DNA from 3 places in the Kitasatospora sp. NBC_01287 genome. Region 1 is predicted to be linked to each of the others. Evidence: riboswitches for the same ligand, from Rfam matches in the RefSeq annotation. Region 1 holds a riboswitch; each other region holds the start of a gene.

Region 1 (6,343 bases):
CAACCCGCGCTACGGCAGCTGGGACGTCCAGCAGGCGGTCCTGGACAGCCCGAGCGAGGACTGGCTGCCGCAGTCGGGTGCCGCCTCCTGACCGGTAGGTTCGAGGGGTGGAGATCTCGACGGACACCCCGGACACCCCGAACGCCGCTGCCGCCCCGAAGCTGACCCTGCTCACCACCACCCACCGGGTGGCGCCGGGCCTGCTCAGCTGGCCCGCCTGGGAGGCGCTGCGCGCGGCGCCGCTGGTGCTGGCCGCCGACCCGGCGCACCCCCAACTGCCCGCGCTGGCCCAGGCGGGCGTGGCGGTCGAGCTGGTGGAGCGGAGCAGCGCGCCGGCGCTGGCCCGCACGCTGACCGGACGCGCCCCCGTGCTCTTCCTCGGCAGCCCGGACGGCGACCCGGGGCTGACCGACGCGCTGGCCAGGATCGCGGTCGAGGAGGCGGGCCGGGCGCCCGAGATCGAGCTGCTGCCCGGCTCCTACGACCTGCCCGGCGCGCGGCTGCTCGACCTGGTGTCGGTGATGGACCGGCTGCGCTCGCCCGGCGGCTGCCCGTGGGACGCCGAGCAGACCCACGCGAGCCTGGTGAAGTACCTGGTGGAGGAGGCCTACGAGCTGGTCGAGGCGATCGAGGAGGGCGACCGCGAGACGCTGCGCGAGGAACTGGGCGATGTGCTGCTCCAGGTCTTCTTCCACGCCCGGATCGCCGAGGAGCACCCCGAGGACCCGTTCTCCGTGGACGACGTGGCCGGGGCGATCGTCGAGAAGCTGATGTACCGCCACCCGCACGTCTTCGGTGACTCCGACGCCGCCACCACCGACCAGGTCGAGGCCAACTGGGAGCAGCTGAAGGCGGCCGAGAAGCAGGACCGGGAGTCGGTGCTGGACGGGGTGCCGGCCGGGCTGCCGGCCCTGGCCTACGCGGCGAAGCTGGTCTCCCGGGTGCGCCGGGCCGGTTTCACCGGGGTGGCCGACGCGCCGTACGCGCTGCCGGGGGAGCTGACCGAGCGGACGGCGGGCGCGCTGCTGCTGGCCGTGGTGCAGCGGGCCCACGACGCGAAGGTGGATCCGGACGCGGCGCTGCGGGCGGCCGCGCGCGACTACCGGGACGCGGTGCGGGCCGCCGAGGGGCTGCCGGCGAGCTGAGCCCGCCGGTGCGTCACCTGGTGCCGGCCGGGTCAGGCCGTCTGGACGTGCTGCTGGGTGTGCTGCTGGACGTGTGGCGGGCGGTGCGCCTGGCGCTGCCGCGGCACGACCTCGCCGATCGCCTCGCCCAGCGGGTCGAGCAGCTCGGCGAGCCGGTCCAGCTGGCCGGGCAGCTCGGCCATGGCGACGATCCGCTCGCCGTCGGGGCCGGCCACGCAGAACAGGTCGATCGGGCCGAGGTGCTTCTCGGCGGTGTCGACCAGGGCCGCGATGTCGCTGGGCTGGTGGATGTCGGAGCTGACCCCGATCACCGGGCAGCCCGTCCGGTCGAGGGCGGTGGCCAGGTCCTCGGCGACACCGGCCCGGGGGTCGGCGATCAGCAGGCCGGCGGCTCCCGCGGCGGCGAAGCGATGGGCCGGCCCGTCGCCGTCGCCGCCGCTGAGTACCGCGATGACCACCACTGCCCCGGTTACTCGCATGGCCTGCTCCTCCCTGGGGGCGCCGCCGCACCGGAGCGCCCGCCAACCACGTATCGGAGGATCGTAGGCTTCTCCTGACCCTCCGCAACAGGGATTACCCGTCAGGTGACCAGGCTCACTCCTCCTGGGGACGGGATAACGTCAAGACATGCCGGATCAGCCGGATTTCCCGCCGCCGCCCCTGTTCACCTGGGAGTTCGCCGCCGATCCGCACCCGGGCGTACGCCTGGCCGCGCGAGCACGCCCCAGTGCACCGGACCACCCTGCCGAGCGGGGTTGACGCCTGGCTGGTGACCCGCTACGCCGACGCCGTCGATGTTCAGCGGGGCGATTCGGGAGTGAATTCGACCGGCAGTTCCCGCAGCCCGCGCATGATCAGACCGCCGCGCCAGCGCAGTTCTGCCGGGTCCACGGCGAGCCGCAGGTCGGGCAGCCGGGTCAGCAGGCTGGAGAGCGCCACCCGACCCTCCAGGCGGGCCAGCGGGGCGCCGATGCAGTAGTGGATCCCGTGGCCGAAACCGAGGTGCGGGTTGTCGGCGCGGGCCAGGTCGAGGGTGTTCGGTTGGCCGAACCTGGCGGGATCACGGTCCGCGGCGGCGAGGACGACGAGGACCGGGTCACCCGTGGACACGGCCTGGCCGCCGATTTCGAGTGGTCGGGTGGCGTAGCGCCAGGTGGCCAACTCCACCGGGCCGTCGTAGCGCAGCAGTTCCTCGATCCCCGTGTCGAGCAATCGGGAATCCCCGTCCGCGACGGCAGCCTGAAGGAGCGCTCGCTGGGGCGGATTCTGAAACAGCGCCAGCGCGCCGTTGCCGATCAGATTGATGGTCGTCTCGAACCCCGCGAACAACAGCACGAAGCACATCGCGACGGCCTCGTTCTCGGTGAGGTGCTCGCCGTGGTCGCCGGCCCGGATCAGACCGGAGATCAGGTCGTCCCCGAGGTCCGCCCGCTTGCGGTGAATCAGGTCTGCCAGGTACGCGCGGATGCGCTTGACGGCTCGGCCCACCCCTCCACGTGGACCGCCGCCGTGGCGGATCATCATGCCCGCCCAGTCGCGGAAGTCCTCCTGATCCTCCTTGGGAACACCGAGGAGGTCGCAGATCGCGTAGATCGGCAGCGGGAAGGCGAACTCATGGATGAGGTCCGCTTCGCCCCTGCCGGAGAATTCCGAGAGGAGTCGATCCGCGAGGCCCTGCACCTGGGGCTCGAACTCCGCCACTCGGCCCGGCGTGAACGCCTTGGAGACCAGCCGGCGCAAGCGGGTGTGGTCCGGCGGGTCGATGTTGAGCAGGTGCGTCATCAGGTTGGCGCTGCGCTCTCCCGGGATCCCGGTCTTCCCCTTCGCGTGTGCCGACTCGTCGTGGTGGGCCGGGTTCTTGCTGAGACGGCTGTCCGCGAGCGCCTGGCGGGCGTCGGCATAGCGGGTCACGAGCCAGGCTTCGACGCCGCTCGGCAGCTGGGCCTTGTACACGGGCGCGTGCTCACGCAGCCAGGCGTACGCCGGGTAGGGGTTGGAGGCGAACCCCCAGGTGAAGAGTTCGGGCCGATCAGACATGCCTCGACGGTATCCCGCTGCTGGTGTTCGGCGACCGTCCGACCTCTGACGCCCCTGCTGCCACGGTGTGAGCCGTCGGCCGGTCTCGACCCGACCAGGCCCGCGGGCCCGACCAGGTCCGCGGGCCCGACACCCTGGACCCGGCCCGCACGGACGGCCCGCACCTCGGCTTCGGCCACGGCATCCACTACTGCGTCGGCGCCCCGCCGGCCGGGTTGGAGGGGCGGGCGGCGCCGGCCACCCTGCTGACCAGGCCGCCCGATGTCGACCTCGCCGCCGCGCCCGAGGAGCTGCGCCGGCGCGGCGGCCTGATCATGCGTGGACTGCGCGCGCTGCCGGTCGCCTTCACGCCTGAGGGGCCGTCCGGTGTCGCCGTCGAGCGCTGACGCGGAGTTTGATGAAGGTCCGACAAGTCCTGACGGCGTGTCGGCACTACTCCGACAGAGGCGATCTGAATGGGCATCAACCTGACCAAACGCCATCAGTTGGTGGACGATCGGCGACCGTCCGTAATTCTCGTGTGATGTACGCGATATGAGCTTGTGATTGGTGGGTCAATCTGCCTACTCTCCCAGGAGTTCGCAGCTGCGAACCCCGTGCGCGGTACGCCGAATCCTGCCCACCGCGCGGCCGGGACACCGACCTACACCTTGGGCAGGGGCGGGGGACCCAGGATTTCTGCCGTCTCCCACGGCTAGGGGTGAAGCCGCTCGCGCGGCCGGGCCAACCTCACGGGCCCGAACCCGACAGCTCACCTCGCAGGCGTGCGGAGAGGGACAGTTCATGCTGCTCACCGGCAATGGCCGTCATCGTCGTCGCACCCAGGCCGAGAAGGCCCTCGCAGTGGCCGGCGTCGCCGGCGCGGCGGTCGCGGTGCCGCTGCTCACCGCGACCGCCGCGCACGCGGCCCCCGTCACGGTCTGGGACAAGGTCGCCAACTGCGAGAGCACCAACAACTGGTCGATCAACACCGGCAACGGCTTCTACGGCGGCCTGCAGTTCACTTCGTCCACCTGGGCCGCGTACGGCGGCACCCAGTACGCGGCCCAGGCCGACCAGGCCAGCAAGGGGCAGCAGATCGCGGTCGCCGAGCGGGTGCTGGCGGACCAGGGCCCGGGCGCCTGGCCGGTCTGCTCGGTGCAGGCGGGGCTGGGCAAGGGGGGCGCCGCGGCGTCCGTCGACACCGCTGCCCCGGCGGCCCAGACCCAGCAGACGCAGCAGAGCCAGCAGACCCAGCAGGCCGAGCCGCAGACGCAAGCCCAGCAGGCCCCGCAGTCCCAGCATCCTCAGCAGGCCCCGCAGTCCGCCGACCCGTCCTTCCCCGGCAAGGCCGGCTGGGACGCGGCGAGCCAGGTGTACTGGTTCCAGAGTGACGGCGGCTGGTACTGGACCAGCCACCAGGGCGTGTACGACCAGGCCGCCGCCCAGGCGCGGGCCGCGGCCCCGGCGCAGGCCCCGGCCGCGATGCAGACCCCGGTGCAGGTGCCGGCCGCCGCACCCGCCGTCGCGGGCTCGGGCCACGACTACACCGTGCGGGCCGGCGACACCCTCTCCACCATCGCCCAGAGCCAGCACCTGGCCGACGGCTGGCAGGGGCTCTACCAGGCCAACCACCGGACGGTGGGCGCGAATCCGGACCTGATCGTGCCCGGCCAGCAGCTGAACCTCGGCTGACCGCCCGTCCGCTCGCGCGCGGTCGCCACGGGCGTCCGGGCGCGAGCGGCGGGGCCGGACGACAGCCGGCACGCATTCAGGTGAACTACCGGCGGGTAGCCGAGCCACACCGTGAGACGGCACCCAGGTCCGGGTGGTCGCGGCTGCGGGTGCGGTTAGGCTCTGGTCGTAACGACTCCGTATCCACGTCCGCAGGACCGCTTCCGCCTAGGAGATGCCTCGTGCCGTCCATTGATGTCGTCGTCGCCCGTGAGATTCTCGACTCGCGCGGCAACCCCACGGTCGAGGTCGAGGTCGGCCTCGACGACGGCAGCACCGGCCGTGCCGCTGTCCCGTCCGGTGCCTCCACCGGTGCCTTCGAGGCGCTGGAGCTGCGCGACGGTGACAAGAACCGCTACTTCGGCAAGGGCGTCGAGAAGGCCGTCCTCGCCGTGATCGAGCAGATCGGCCCGGAGCTGGTGGGCTACGACGCCACCGAGCAGCGGCTGATCGACCAGGCGATGCTCGACCTGGACGCCACCCCGGACAAGTCCTCGCTGGGCGCCAACGCGATCCTCGGCGTCTCGCTGGCCGTCGCGCACGCCGCCTCCGAGGCCAGCGACCTGCCGCTGTTCCGCTACCTCGGCGGCCCCAACGCGCACGTGCTGCCGGTCCCGATGATGAACATCCTCAACGGCGGTTCGCACGCGGACTCCAACGTCGACATCCAGGAGTTCATGATCGCGCCGATCGGCGCCGAGTCGTTCTCCGAGGCCGTGCGCTGGGGCGTGGAGGTCTACCACACCCTCAAGGGCGTGCTCAAGGAGCGCGGCCTCTCCACCGGCCTGGGCGACGAGGGCGGCTTCGCGCCGAACCTGGACTCCAACCGCGAGGCGCTGGACCTGATCGTCGAGGCGATCAAGAAGGCTGGCTACGTGCCCGGCAAGGACGTCGCGCTGGCGCTGGACGTCGCCTCCTCCGAGTTCTACAAGGACGGCGCCTACCAGTTCGAGGGCAAGGCGCTGACCGCCGCCGAGCTGAGCGCGTACTACGCCGACCTGGTCGCCAACTACCCGCTGGTCTCCATCGAGGACCCGCTGGACGAGTCGGACTGGGACGGCTGGAAGGCCCTCACCGACGAGCTGGGCAGCAAGGTGCAGCTGGTCGGTGACGACCTGTTCGTCACCAACCCGGCGCGCCTGGCCCGGGGCATCGAGACCGGCACCGCCAACGCCCTGCTGGTGAAGGTGAACCAGATCGGCTCGCTGACCGAGACGCTGGACGCGGTCGAGCTGGCCCAGCGCAACGGCTACCGCTGCATGATGTCGCACCGCTCCGGAGAGACCGAGGACGTCACCATCGCCGACCTGGCCGTCGCCACCAACTGCGGCCAGATCAAGACCGGTGCCCCGGCCCGCTCCGAGCGCGTCGCCAAGTACAACCAGCTGCTGCGCATCGAGGAGATCCTCGACGACGCCGCCGAGTACGCGGGCCGCGCCGCCTTCCCG
Region 2 (6,343 bases), 410 kb from region 1:
GCAGCCCAGCGCCCGGGCCTCGGCGACCAGGGCGGCGGCACCGCCCGGGCAGTCGAGCACCGGTCCCGGCAGTGCCCGCAGCTCGGCGCGACGCAGGCCGAAGAAGCCGCAGTACTCGTCCAGCGGCCGGGAGGTGATCAGCATGCCCCCACCCGAACACGGCCGCGCCCACCGCGCATCCGGCGGTGAGCGAGCGGCGTACGGGGAGGGCGGGCGGCCCGTGGGGAGGTCAGCCGGCCAGCAGGGCGGCGGCGGCGCGGCGGGAGACGACGGTCAGCGCGTGGGTCAGCCGGGCCGCCAGGAAGAGCATCAGGACGCCGGCCACCGAGACGCCCGCCAGCTGCCAGAAGTGGGTCAGGTAGTAGGCGTGGCGGACGCCGCCGCTGGTGTAGTCGAAGATCTTGTAGCCCGGCCAGCCGACGTAGTGCGGGAAGACCCAGTTGTAGGCGGGCAGTGCCGCCATCGCGGCGCCGGACGCCCAGAAGGTGACCGTCAGGCAGAAGCTGAGGATGTGCCAGGGGAACATCAGCACCTGGTACGCCGCCGCCCGCCAGCCCGCCTGGTCGGTCAGCTGCGCGGCCAGCCGCCCCCAACCGCCGGGCCGGGCCGGGCGCACCGGGGCGGGGGCGGCCTGCCGGGCACCGAGCAGCCGGGCCACCCGGCCGCGCTCGACGGCCCCGAGCCCGCGGGCACCGGCCAGCATCAGCGCGAGCACCGGCAGACCCAGCGCGGTCACCAGGGTGCCGGTGCCGAGGGCGAAGAGCACGACGGTCCAGGTGAAGCCGGCGGCCGCCAGGAAGGGGGAGGTGAGCACGTAGCCGGCCTCCCGGTAGGTCTCCCGGGCGAACGGGGCGCGCCAGAAGCGGGTCGCCCCGTCCGACAGCGCGCGGTCGGTGGCGGAGTCGATGGCGGGGGCGGTGGCGGGCTCCGGGCCGGTGTCGGCTGCCAGGTCGGCCAGCAGGTCAGCGGTGAGGTAGCGGGCCGGGATCGTCGTCGTCGTCATGTGGACCAGCCTGCCGTGGCGCGGCCGCCGGGGGTATGCGGCTGCCCGCCCGACCCGGTGGGGGGTTATCCCCCCGTCGGCCACTCGTCCGCCAGCAGCGAGTACTGCAGCGCGTCGTGCCAGGCGCCGCGCAGGTGGAGGTCGTGCCGCAGCCGGCCCTCCAGCTGGAAGCCGAGCTTGCGCAGCACCCGGGCGGAGGCCAGGTTCTGCGGGTCCAGCCGGGCGGCCAGCCGGTGCAGGTCCAGCGTGCCGAAGCCGAAGTCGCAGAGCAGCCGGGCGATCTCGGTGGCGTAGCCGCGGCCCCAGGCGTCCCGGCGCAGCGCGTAGCCGATGAAGGCCGCACGCTGACTCTCCACGCCCTCCACGCCGAGCACCGCGTTGCCCAGCGGCACCGCGTCCTCGCCCTCCTCGGTCAGCGTGACGGCCAGCCGGTAGACGGTGCGCGGGTGGTTCTCCGCCTCCTCCAGGTAGAGGGCCACCTGGTCGGCGCAGTCCTCCCGGTCCCGCGGCTCGAAGGGCAGGAAGCGGGCGGTCTCGGGATCGCCGAAGATCGCGTGCAGGGCGTCGATGTCGCGCGGCACGTGGTGGAACTCGCGGATGGTCAGCCGCGGTCCGGTGAGCAGGACGGGGTGCATGGCAGGTACGGTAGTGCGCCCGCGAGCGGTTACCGTACCTGCCATGGACCAGGAAGACCTGCGGCTCGCACCCCGACCGCACACCGCTGAGCTGCTGCGATGGGCCCAGGAGCAGGGCCTCGAACCGGTCCCCGCGGCAGCGGTGGACGCGGTGCTGACACTGCTCGAACTGGGTGACGCCCAGCTGCGCGAGGGCTTCCCCGTGCTGACCTCGGACCTGCTCCAGGAGCTGCTGTACGAGCGGATCCACCTCTACGTCCAGCCGCCCGCCGAGCAGTCCCCGTTGGCCTACGGCGCGGCGGTACGGCTGCTGATCGACCATCAGCGGGCCGCCAAGCGGCTCAACGCCAAGCGGCAGCAGCGCCTGCGCGAGGAGGCCGACTGGCAGGGCGAGCTGCTGGCCGGGCTGCTGCGCCAGCCGCACCTGCTCACCTGGCCCCGGCTCTACACCCTGCTGCTGCGCGAGGCGGGAGTGGCCGCCGCCGGGCCGGACGCCGTGCGGGCCTGGCTGGACGGCTTCCGGGCGCTGCCCGAGCAGGACCGGATCGAGGCGTTCGCACAGCTGGCCGACCTCGACCAGCCCGAGGGCGCGGCCGGCTGGACCGAGGGCGTGCTGCTGTCGATCGGGATGGCCACCGACGGCGCCCGGCTGCTGGTCGAGAACCGCCTGATGCAGCGCAGCTACCGCAACCTGGCCGGGCGCACCGCGCTGGGCCTGCCGATGCCACCCGAACTGGCCGGCGACTTCCCGGCCTTCGAGGCGGCGGTGCAGGCCGAGGCGTTGCGGCTGCTCGGCGAGTGGACCGTTCCCGGCCTGCCCGCGCTGCTGCTGACCGAGTACCAGGACCTGGCCCCGGAGCCGGGGGCCGCCGAGGTGGACGGCTACATCGTCAAGCGCGGGCTGGTGGACCTGCCGGACCTCGGTGACTGGCCGGGGGCGGCGGACACCACCGAGCAGCCGGACACCGCGCCGTGGCCGGACACCACGGAGCCGCCCGACGCCACGGGGTGACGCCGGGCGGCAGCCGGACGCTACGGGGTGACGCCGTGGGCGTGCAGCCAGCCGGCCGCCTCGACCGGGGCGCCGCCACCGGGGCGGACCTCCAGGCGCAGGCGCGGTCCGGCGGGGCCCGCGCCGGGCGGGGCGGCCATGGTGCCGGTGGCGCCGACCGTACCGAGCACCGCGCCCTGCGCGAGCGGGCCCGCCGGGACGGCGATCGTGGCGAGGTGGCAGTACCAGAGCTCGGTGCCGTCCGGCAGGGTCTGGATCACCCGGTAGCCGTAGGCGCCGGACCAGCCCGCCGAGCTGACCTGCCCGCCGGCCACCGCGGTGACCGGGGTGCCGGCTGGGGCGGCGAAGTCGAGACCGGTGTGCAGCTGCGCCCAGTGCCCGCCGGCCTGGCCGAGCGCGCTCAACGTGTACTTGGTCAGCGGCAGTTGGACGTCAGCCGGCTGGGGCACCGCCAGGGCCGGAGCCTCGGCGGACGGCTCGGCCCGGGGTGCGGCGGCCTCGGCGTCGGCGGCGGCGGGCGCCTGCCGGACCTGGACGGCCTGCTGCGCGGCCCGCTTGGCGGCCGCCTCGTTGGCCGCCTCCAGGCGCGCGGCCTCCTCCGTGGCGGTGCGGCTGTCCGCCTGCTGCTGGATCCGCGCGGCCAGGGCCAGGCCGGGGTCGGCGGCACCGTCCGTGGCGGCCGGCGTCCCGTCCGGGGCGGCGATCGGAGCGGCGGGCGCCGGGTTCGGGGTGGCAGCGGCGGCCGCGCCGGCGGTCAGCCCGGTGGCGCCGAGCGCGGCGGCCATCGCGGTGACACCGAGGGCTGGAGCACCGACCCGCGCCTGGCGGGGCACCCGGTGCCGGGCGGCCTCCGCCGTCATGCCGGGGTGGTCGAGCAGTCCGGTACCGCTCGCCTCGAGGCGGCTCTCCGGGGGGTGCGTCAACGCCACGGGGGCGCGCTCCTTTCCTTCCCTCGCGCCTACCGGGTTAGCTGACGGGTTCGGAGCAGGAAGGTCTCCTACGGTCCGACCTGGGCGCTTACAGCCTGGGTCGAGCCGATTCACCCCAAGGAACGTGGTTCCCCGGCTCCCGGCCCGGCCCGTGGGCCGAGTCCTGGATTAGGCGACGGCGCACGGTGCCGTTTCGGGTACGGCGTTGCCGACCGCGCTGCGTTATCAAACGTTAATCCCAGGAGGCCGTGATTCCAAGCCCGCTCCGATCGGATTGTCACACTCATTGAGCGTCATGCTCCCGTCATAACAGGAGCCTCGGACCCACTCGCCGAGCGCCGATCTGAGTAGCCGTACTCATGTGCCGAACACGGGAGTTGGCAATCCTTCGGGTATGACTTCCTCGGTACAGCCGCGGACCACGTCCGCCTATTACCTCCAGGCGATCCTCTCCTTCGCGCTCTCCCTCGGCGGGCTCTCGGTCGGAATCGCCTGTCTCCCGGTGAGCTCCTGGATGCGCGCCTTCCTCGCCCTCGGCCTGCTCTACGCGACCACCTCCGCCTTCACGCTGGCCAAAGTGGTCCGCGACCGTCAGGAGGCCGGCGAGATCGTCACCCGGGTCGACCAGGCCCGACTGGAGAAGCTGCTCGCCGAGCACGACCCGTTCCGGGCCGACGGCCTCTGAGGGCGCGGGCGGGCGAGGAGACGCAGGGGCGCGGGCAGGCGGGGCGCGGACAGGTGGGGCGAGGGCAGGCGGACGCGGGCGCGGGCAGAACTTGACGGCTAAGGCTATTAGCCATAGCTTTGTGGGTGTCGGCAAGGGGCCGGCGCCCACCGCACGCCGGACCAGGAGGTCCACCCCATGAACGCCACCACCACCCCGCAGACCCAGTACCTGCAGCTCCCCGGCGGCACCATCGCCTTCGACGACACCGCGGGCCCGGGCACCCCGGTCGTGCTGCTGCCCGGGATGCTCGACTCCCGCGCCGCCTACCGGCACCTGCGGCCGCTGCTCACCGCCGCGGGGCACCGGGTGATCACCATGGACCTCCGGGGCTTCGGCGAGTCCTCCATCACCTGGGACGACTACTCCCCCGCCGCGGTCGCCACCGACGTGGTCGCGCTGCTGGCCCACCTGGACCTCACGCGGGCCACCCTGGTCGGCCAGTCCTACACCGGCGCCACCGCGGTGCGGGCCGCCACGCTGGCGCCGGAGCGGGTGGCCGGGGTCGTCCTGCTGGACGCCTTCGTCGAGCAGCCGGCCCCCGGCCTGCTGACCCGCGCCATGGTCCACCTGCTCGGCTCCGTGGTGATCGCCTTCCCGAAGGCCTGGGGCTACTACCTGAACAAGATGGCCATGCCGACCACCAAGCCCGCCGACCACGAGCGGTACGTGGCCGGCCTGGTGGCCGCGCTGCGCACCCCGGGCCGGCGCCGGGCCACCCGCGGCCAGGTCCGCGGCGACGCCGGCCCGACCGGTTGGGCCGAGGAGCTGCGCTGCCCGGTGCTGGTGGTGATGGGCAGCAAGGACCCCGACTTCCCGAACCCGGAAATGGTCGCGGACCGTCAAGCCAGTGTGATGAACGCCCGTAAGGTGATGATCGACGGTGCCGGGCACTACCCGATGGCGGACTACCCGCAGGCCACCGCCGACGCCCTGCTCCCCTTCTTCGCCGAGGTGGCCTGATGCCCCGCGCCGGACTCACCCCCGACCTGGTGGTCGACCACGCGCTCGCACTGATCGACGCCGAGGGCCCCGAGGCCCTGACCCTGGCGGGCGTGGCCCTGCGAGCCAAGGTGGCCGCCCCCTCGCTCTACAAGCACGTGCCCGGCGGCCTGGGCGGACTGCGCCGGCTGGTCGGCATCCGGGTCACCGCCGACCTGGGGGCCCGGCTGGAGCAGGCCATCACCGGACTGACCGGGGATGCCGCGATCGCCGCCCTGCTGCGGGCCTACCACGGCTACGCGATCGACCACCCGAACCGCTACGCCGCCCTCCCGCAGAGCCCGTCCGTCACCGACGAGCAGCTGATCGGCGTCTCCAGCGCGATGATCGGCACCATCTTCCGGGTCCTGCAGGGCTACGGGATCGCCGACGCCGAGGCGGTGCACGCGGCCCGCGCCGTGCGGGCGCTGGCACACGGCTTCGCGTCGCTGGTGATCGGCGGGGCCTTCCAGCTCAGCGAGGACCTGCGGGTGACCCAGGACCGGCTGATCGCCATCATGACCAGCGGACTGCGGGACTGGCCCGGGCGGCTCTGAACCGGGCAGCCCCGAACCGAGCAACCCCGAACCGAGCGGCCCCGAACCGAGCGGCCGCCGTCGCCGCAACCGGTGGGCCGATCAGATAGGACTAAGAAAAGGGGACTAAGGTCCCATCCGGTACGGAATCGGGTGGCGATCGAGACCCATTCGTCGCCGAACCAGGGTGAGACTGACCCCGTCCGGGTAGCAACAGCGGACGGCGGCTCCGGCCGCACCCGAGCACTCCGGAGCGTTCCGAGGAGCGCACCCGTGAAGAGAACCGGCGAAGGACGAGGCCCATGACGCAGCCGACCACCGCGCAGCAGCACGCGGCCTTCCAGGCCGCCCCCGCCGCGATCCCCGCCCAGCGCACCACCGTCGCGACCGGCACCGGCCCGCGGCCGGGCGTCGAGGCCGGGCAGCCCACCGGCTGGACCGCCGTTCGTCGCGGCTTCGCGGTGATCCGCGGCCTGCGCTCGCTGGCCACGGTGCCGGCCCGGCCGCAGCCCGGGTACGGGGA
Region 3 (6,343 bases), 2.8 Mb from region 1:
GGCGATCTGTCGGGCGGTGCGGCCGGTGCCCAGGTAGCCGGTGTAGTCGGCGACCCCCTCGGAGAGCCAGAGCGGGGTCCACGGGTGGGTGTCGGCCCTGGTGGCCACATGGGTGCTCTCGTGGGTGATGACCACCTGCTTGCCGAACGCGCTGAGCAGGCGGAACGCGTCCGGGTTGACCAGCACCCGGTCCGCCGGGGTGTGCACCGGGGCGCCCGCGGCCGCGCTGGTGACCGCGGCTATGTCCGCGTACGAGCTCGGGTCGACCCCGAGCAGCCGGGTGAACTGGACCTCGCTGGTCGGCAGCTGGAGCACCAGCCGGCCCGCCCAGGCGGTGCCCCACACCGCGCTGACGGCGGGTACCGCGCGGTCCGCGACGGCGGCCAGCCCGGTCAGCTCCGCCGGCGCGGCCGGCCCGAGGACCACGCACCGCGCCCCGCGCACCGGCATCGGGTCGCCCAGGTCCCAGGGAGCGGCAGCGCTGCCCGGCGCCGCGCTCTCCTCGCCCAGCGCGCCACCGGCCAGGGTGAACCGGCGGCCCAGCACCACCGGGTAGTCGTCGAAGCCCGCCAGCCGGTAGGAGAGCTCGGCGCTCACCGCGGTGGCGTCCCAGGAGGTCGCGCGGTAGTCCAGCTGGGCCAGGTCGAGCGCGGCCAACCGCCCGGTGCGCAGCGCCCGGGCGTGCGCGGCCAGCAGCGCGGCCAGCGGCGCGGCGCCGAGCACCTGCGGGGCGGCGGGCGCTCGGGGCGGCAGCACCCGGGGCAGCGAGAGCTGGGCCAGCGCACCGGCCGCCAGCAGCAGCGCGGCCCGCCGCGAGACCCCGCCACCCGCGGCGGGGTCGGCCGGAGCGTCGGCCGAGAGGTCTGCGGGGGTGTCGTCAGGGGTGTCGGCAAGGTGGTCGGCCGGAGCGTCGGCCATGAGGTCGGCCGGCTGCCGCTGCCACGCCTGGGCGCTCAGACCCGCACCACCGCCGCCACCGGCATCGCCGAGACGTTCTCGTAGCGCACCCGGGCCCCGGGGTAGGGGGCGTGGATCACCGTGCCACCGCCGACGTACATGCCGACGTGGTGCATGTCATGGAAGAAGATCACCAAGTCTCCCGGTCGCGCCTCTGCCAGGCTCACCCGCTGCCCGCCGAACGCCTGCGCCTGCGAGGTGCGCGGCAGGCTCACTCCGGCCTGCCGCCAGCTCCAGTACATCAGACCCGAGCAGTCGAAACTGCCGGGCCCGGTCGAACCGTAGACGTACGGCGAGCCGAGCTTGCTCAGCGCCGCCGCCACCGCGGCCGCCGCCCGGTCCGAGGCGGGGGGCTGGGTGCCCAGGTCGACCCGGTCCGCGCCGCGCGTCGCCCGCTCGTGCGCCTCCCGGGCGTCCTGCGCGAGCAGCTGGCTCCGCTCGGCGGCGGAGAGGCTGTTGAGCAGCGCCTGGGCGCTCTTCAGCCGCTGCTGCACCTGCTGCTTGCTCCGCGCCAGCGTGTCGCGCACCGTCTCCAGCTCGGCCAGCTTGGCGCCGGCCTCGGTGCGCCGCTGGTCCAGCCGGCGCTGCTGCTCCAGCACCTCGTGCAGCGAAGCCGCCTGCTGCCGCCCGGCCTCGGCCAGGCTGCGCGCCTTGACCAGGTAGCCGGCCGGGTCGGAGGAGAGCATCAGCTGCACGGTCGGGTCCATCCCGCCGGAGCGGTACTCGGCGGCCGCGACGGTGGCCAGGTCCGAGCGCATCCGGTTGAGGGTGTCCTGGCCCTGCGCCACCTGGTCCTGCAGGCTGCTGGTCTCGGTCTGCAGGCGCTTGGCGTCCTCCTCGGCGGCGTTGGACTTCTCGGAGGCCTGCTCGGCCTCCGCGTAGAGCTGGTCCACCTGCGCCTTGACGTCCTTCTTGTCCGGCTTGGCCGGCGCGCCCTGCGCGGTGGCCGTCATCGCCAGGGCGGTGGTGGCGGCGGCGGTGACCGCCAGCACCCGGGCGAATCGGCGCGCGGTGCCCGACGGGGGTGTGATCGCCATCGGCTGACGACTCCAATCGCCGTGAGAGCTCGGGGTGAGCCCTCGGAGGAGCTGAGGTCCGAGCGCAGACGTTAGCGAGTCAGGACGGATGAGTCCAAACCCCCACCGATACGAATATTTGATCCACAATCGGACACCAGAACGCCGAAAGCCCGGCCTCCGTGCTGGAGACCGGGCCTGGGTGACGCCCCGCCAGGGACGTCGGGTACGTCAGGAGCCGTCAGGGGCGGACGATCGCCTCGATCCCCATCACGGTGGCCGACTCGTACTTGACGTTCTCACCGGCACGCGGCGCGTGGATCATCACACCGCCACCCACGTACATGCCGACGTGGCCGTAGTTGTTGAAGATCAGCAGGTCGCCCGGCTGCGCGTTGGCGATGTTGGTGCCCTCGTTGGTGCCGCTCGCGGCCTGCTCCTCGGAGGTGCGCGGCAGCGAGACCCCGGCCTGCGCGTAGGCCCACTGCATCAGGCCCGAGCAGTCGAAGGTGCTGGGACCCTCGGTGCCGTACTTGTACGGCGAGCCGAGCTTGCTCTCGGCGGCGGCGATCGCGGCGGCGGCGGCCGAGCTGCCGGTGGTCGGCGCGGCAGGCGCGGCCGGTGCGGTGGCCGTGCCGGAGGAGCTGCCCAGGTCGGTGCGGGAGGAGTCGCGCGAGGCGGCGGCCTGGGCGTCGGACTGCGCCTTGGCGGCAGCGGCCGCCTTCGCCTGCGCGGCGGCCTGGTCGGCGGCGGCCTTGGCGGCGGCGTCGGCCTTCGCCTGCGCGGCGGCCATCTGCTGGCGCTGCTGCTCGGTGAGCGAGTTGAGCAGGCTCTGGGCCTGCGCCAGCTTGGCCTGGATGGTCGCCTTGGCCGTCTTCAGCTGCTGGGTGGTGGCGTCCAGGGCGGCGAGCTTGGTCTGCGCGTCGGACTTGGACTGGTCGAGCACCCGCTCATCGCCCTGCAACTCCTTCAGCGTCTCCGCCTGGGTGCTGTTGAGCTGGCTGATCGAACTGGCCTGGGTGAGGAAGCTGTCCGGATTGGACGAGAGCATCATCTGGACGGTCGGCGATATGCCGTTGTTGGCGTACTGGTCGGCGGCCACCGAGGCCAGCCCGGCCTGCAGGTTGGTCACCTGGTCCTGCTGCCGCGCCACCTGGTCCTGCAGGTCGCCGACCTGCTTCTGCAGCGTCTGCTGCTGGGCCTGGGCCCCGTCGTACTGCTCGGTGGCCTGCTCCGCCTGGTTGTTCAGATCGTCGACCTGGGACTTGACCTGGTCGAGCGAGGGCGCCGGGTCGGCGTGCGCCGCGCCCTGCGAGGAGAGCGCCATGGCGGTCGCGGCGGCGGCGGTCAGGATCGACGCGCGGGTACGACCGACGGGCTTGGGACGACGATGGGACGCCACGAATCCTTCTTCCCTCGAACCGCCTACCGGGTGAGCTGACGGGTTCGGGCTGGAAGAGATGCCCTACGACGCCTCACCGGCCCGTGGCCGACCTGGCGCCGATTCACCCCGAGGAACGTGGTTCCCCGGCTCCGGTCCGCAGCCTTCCCGAAGGAGATCCGTCGGGCAGTCAACTGCCCGTGCTGCTTTCCAGACTCGGCGGTGCCCGCGCCGTCACCCGGGTCGGGTGATCACCATCGCGTGGGTCTGATTGCCGACCCTAGTAACAAATCTGTGATCCGTTCAAATCCTTGTCGGAAAAACCCGGAAACTTTGACTCTCCGTGCTAGGGGGATCACCGGCAAGTGATCACACGGTGCACGAAGAAGTGTCCCCCGTCACACGCGAAGGGTGACGGGGGATCAGCAGTGCGCCCGGCACGGCGGGGCGACGGTGGGTCAGGGCCGGCGGATCGTGTTGATCTGACCGATCGAGACGGCGTCGGCGATCCGGACCACGTCACCGGTGTGCGGCGCGTGCACGGCCTTGCCGTTGCCGATGTACATGGCCACGTGGTGCCGGTCGCTGCCGTAGATGATCAGGTCGCCGGGCTGCGCGTTGGCGATGTTGGTGCCCACGTTGGCGCCCACCGTGGCCTGCTCCTGCGAGGTGCGCGGCAGCGAGACGCCGGCCTGCGCGTAGGCCCACTGCATCAGGCCCGAGCAGTCGAAGGTGGTGGTGCCGGTGGCGCCCCAGACGTAGGAGTCGCCGAGCCGGCTGAGCGCCTCCTGGACGGCCTGGCCCGCGTAGCCGGAGGCCGGCGGCAGGTCCAGGGTGCTGAGGTCGGTGCGGGCGCTGCTGCGCGAGGCGCGGTCCTGGGCGGCGAGCTGGGCCCGCTGCGAGGCGCTCAGCGAGTTGAGCAGCTTCTGCGCGGCGGCCAGCTTGGCCTGCACGTCCGCCTTGGCCTGGTTCAGCTCCTGGGTGGCCGAGTCCAACTGGGCCAGCGTGTCGGCCGCTTCCTTCTTCTCCTGGTCGAGGTTGCGCTCCTGGCTCTGCACGGACCTCAGCGCGTTCGCCTCGGTGCTGGAGGCCACCTGCATGCTGGACGCCTGGTCCAGGTAGGCGCTCGGGTTGGAGTTGAGCATCAGCTGGACGGACGGATCGATCCCGCCGTTCTGGTACTGGTCGGCCGCCACCCCGGCCAGGCCGGTCTGCAGCTGGGTCACCTGGTCCTGGGAGCGCGCCACCTGGTCCTGCAGCTGGGAGGCCTGCTGGCGCAGCTCGTCGCCGCGCTCCTTGGCGCCGTCGTACTTCTCGGCCGCCGCTTCCTGCTGGTTGTTCAGGTCGTCGATCTGCGCCTTGACCTGGTCGATCGTGGGCGCCGGATCAGCCCAGGCCCCACTCTGCGAGGAGAGTGCGACCGCGGTCGCCGCAGCGGCGGTGAGCACGGAGATCCGCGCGCGGCTCGACTGCTTGGGACGGCGGTGGGACGCCAAGGGACTGCTCCTTCTTCTACCGGTCTCACCCGAACGGATGAGTGGCCGGAAAAATAGGTTTGACGCCAGACCCTAGTGAACATCAGATCCCCGCGCCACTCCCCCGTGGTCACCAACCACCTGTCACCCGCAGGTGTTCACCTGGTCTTCACCAGCTGAGCGCTGGTCAACTGCGCGCCAGCCGGTTCAGCAGCAGCACCGAGGCGACCGGGCGCGCACCGGCCTTCCGCACGCCGTCGGCCACCTCCCGGTCGGCCGAGACCACCACCACCGGACGGCCCTGCGGCTCGGCCCGCACCAGCTGCCGGATCAGCTCGTCGGCGGTCTGCCCGGTCCGGCTGAACCGCACCCGCACCCCGCGCGGCGGTGCCATGATCACCGGCACGTCCAGGTCCTGGCCGTCGAAGACGCAGGTCACCTCGGCCTGGGTGCGCTGCGCCAGCATCGCGAGCCCGCCCAGCAGCCGCATCCGCTGCTGCTCCAGCGGCAGTGTCGGATAGCCGGTCTTGGTCACGTTGTAGCCGTCCACCACCAGGTGGACCTGCGGGATCGCCAACAGCTGGTCGAGCAGCGCCGGGTCGTCCTCGGCCAGCCCGCGCCGGGCCACGTCGTGCGGCGAGGCCGAGCCCGGGACCACCGCGTCCACCAGGTCGGCCGGGTGCAGTTGGGTGACCGGCAGCGCCAGCTCGCGCTGCAGGCCCTGGGCCGACTGCAGCACCGTGTCGAGCAGCAGCCGCAGCCGCATGTCCTCCACACTGCGCCCCTCGCGGGCCGAGCGGCGCCCGGCCTCCAGCGCGGTCTCCAGCTCGGCCACCCGGTGCTTGAGCCGCCGGGCCTCGCTCTCGGCGGCGCCGCGCTCGGTGGCGGCGGCCCCGGCGGCGGCGGTCAGCTCGGCCTGCAGCTTGCGGCTCTCGGCCTGGGCCCGGCGGGTGTCGCTCTCCAGCCCGCGCAACTTCTTGCGCAGCGCCTCCAACTCCTTGCGGGTGCCCTCGGCCTCCGCGCGCTGGCGCTCCAGGTCGGCACGGGCCGCCGCGCGGGTGGCGGTCAGCTCCTCCTGGAGCTTCTCCACCAGTCGGGCCGACTCGGCGGCCGCGTCCTCGGCACCGGCCCGCTCGGCCTGCTCACCGGCCTCGGCGACCAGCCTGGTCCAGCCGCGACTGCGCAGCAGGTAGGCGGCGGCGGCCACGTCCAGCGGCTCGGCCGCGCCCGGCACCTGGCCCGCCTCCAGCGCCTTGACCAGGTCCGGCTGGCCCAGCCGCAGCCGGTCCGCTATCCGCAGCCGGAAGGCCGGCTCGGCCTCCAGCGCGGCGGCCAGTGCGGTGCCGGCGTACTTGGCCCGCCGGGCCGGGGTGAACTTGGCGTACGGGCGCAGCGAGGCCGGCAGCTCGGTCGGCGCCAGGCCACCGAGCGCGTCGGCCGCCAGGCCGACCACGCGTCGGCGCACCCCCTCGGGCAGCGGGCGGTCCAACTGCTCGGCCGCCGCCGCTGCCTCC

The links. Region 1 has a riboswitch for cyclic di-AMP ahead of OG455_RS42085 (transglycosylase family protein). Riboswitches for the same ligand answer to the same signal wherever they lie in the genome.
Region 2: it holds a riboswitch for cyclic di-AMP, as region 1 does, so the genes downstream of both, OG455_RS18350 (M23 family metallopeptidase) here and OG455_RS42085 (transglycosylase family protein) in region 1, are expected to answer to the same signal.
Region 3: it holds a riboswitch for cyclic di-AMP, as region 1 does, so the genes downstream of both, OG455_RS29280 (NlpC/P60 family protein) here and OG455_RS42085 (transglycosylase family protein) in region 1, are expected to answer to the same signal.

The regions. Positions count from the first base shown of each region.
Region 1 covers NZ_JAPEPB010000001.1:3,907,278-3,913,620, reverse strand. Annotated here, with positions in the region: gene OG455_RS16495 (hypothetical protein) at 1-91, shown strand, start outside; gene OG455_RS16490 (MazG family protein) at 114-1,145, shown strand; gene OG455_RS16485 (SDR family NAD(P)-dependent oxidoreductase) at 1,178-1,624, opposite strand; partial or broken gene OG455_RS16480 (cytochrome P450) at 1,773-1,935, shown strand; gene OG455_RS16475 (cytochrome P450) at 1,944-3,182, opposite strand; partial or broken gene OG455_RS16470 (cytochrome P450) at 3,284-3,568, shown strand; cyclic di-AMP (ydaO/yuaA leader) riboswitch at 3,813-3,961, shown strand; gene OG455_RS42085 (transglycosylase family protein) at 3,966-4,856, shown strand; gene eno (phosphopyruvate hydratase) at 5,078-6,343, shown strand, end outside.
Region 2 covers NZ_JAPEPB010000001.1:4,319,252-4,325,594, forward strand. Annotated here, with positions in the region: gene OG455_RS18330 (methyltransferase domain-containing protein) at 1-144, opposite strand, end outside; gene OG455_RS18335 (sensor domain-containing protein) at 230-1,003, opposite strand; gene OG455_RS18340 (GNAT family N-acetyltransferase) at 1,069-1,638, opposite strand; gene OG455_RS18345 (hypothetical protein) at 1,682-2,650, shown strand; gene OG455_RS18350 (M23 family metallopeptidase) at 2,671-3,579, opposite strand; cyclic di-AMP (ydaO/yuaA leader) riboswitch at 3,592-3,764, opposite strand; gene OG455_RS18355 (YiaA/YiaB family inner membrane protein) at 3,974-4,264, shown strand; gene OG455_RS18360 (alpha/beta fold hydrolase) at 4,442-5,266, shown strand; gene OG455_RS18365 (TetR-like C-terminal domain-containing protein) at 5,266-5,841, shown strand; gene OG455_RS18370 (hypothetical protein) at 6,123-6,343, shown strand, end outside.
Region 3 covers NZ_JAPEPB010000001.1:6,693,201-6,699,543, reverse strand. Annotated here, with positions in the region: gene OG455_RS29290 (hypothetical protein) at 1-918, opposite strand, end outside; gene OG455_RS29285 (C40 family peptidase) at 954-1,994, opposite strand; gene OG455_RS29280 (NlpC/P60 family protein) at 2,215-3,375, opposite strand; cyclic di-AMP (ydaO/yuaA leader) riboswitch at 3,382-3,549, opposite strand; gene OG455_RS29275 (NlpC/P60 family protein) at 3,813-4,850, opposite strand; gene OG455_RS29270 (NYN domain-containing protein) at 5,017-6,343, opposite strand, start outside.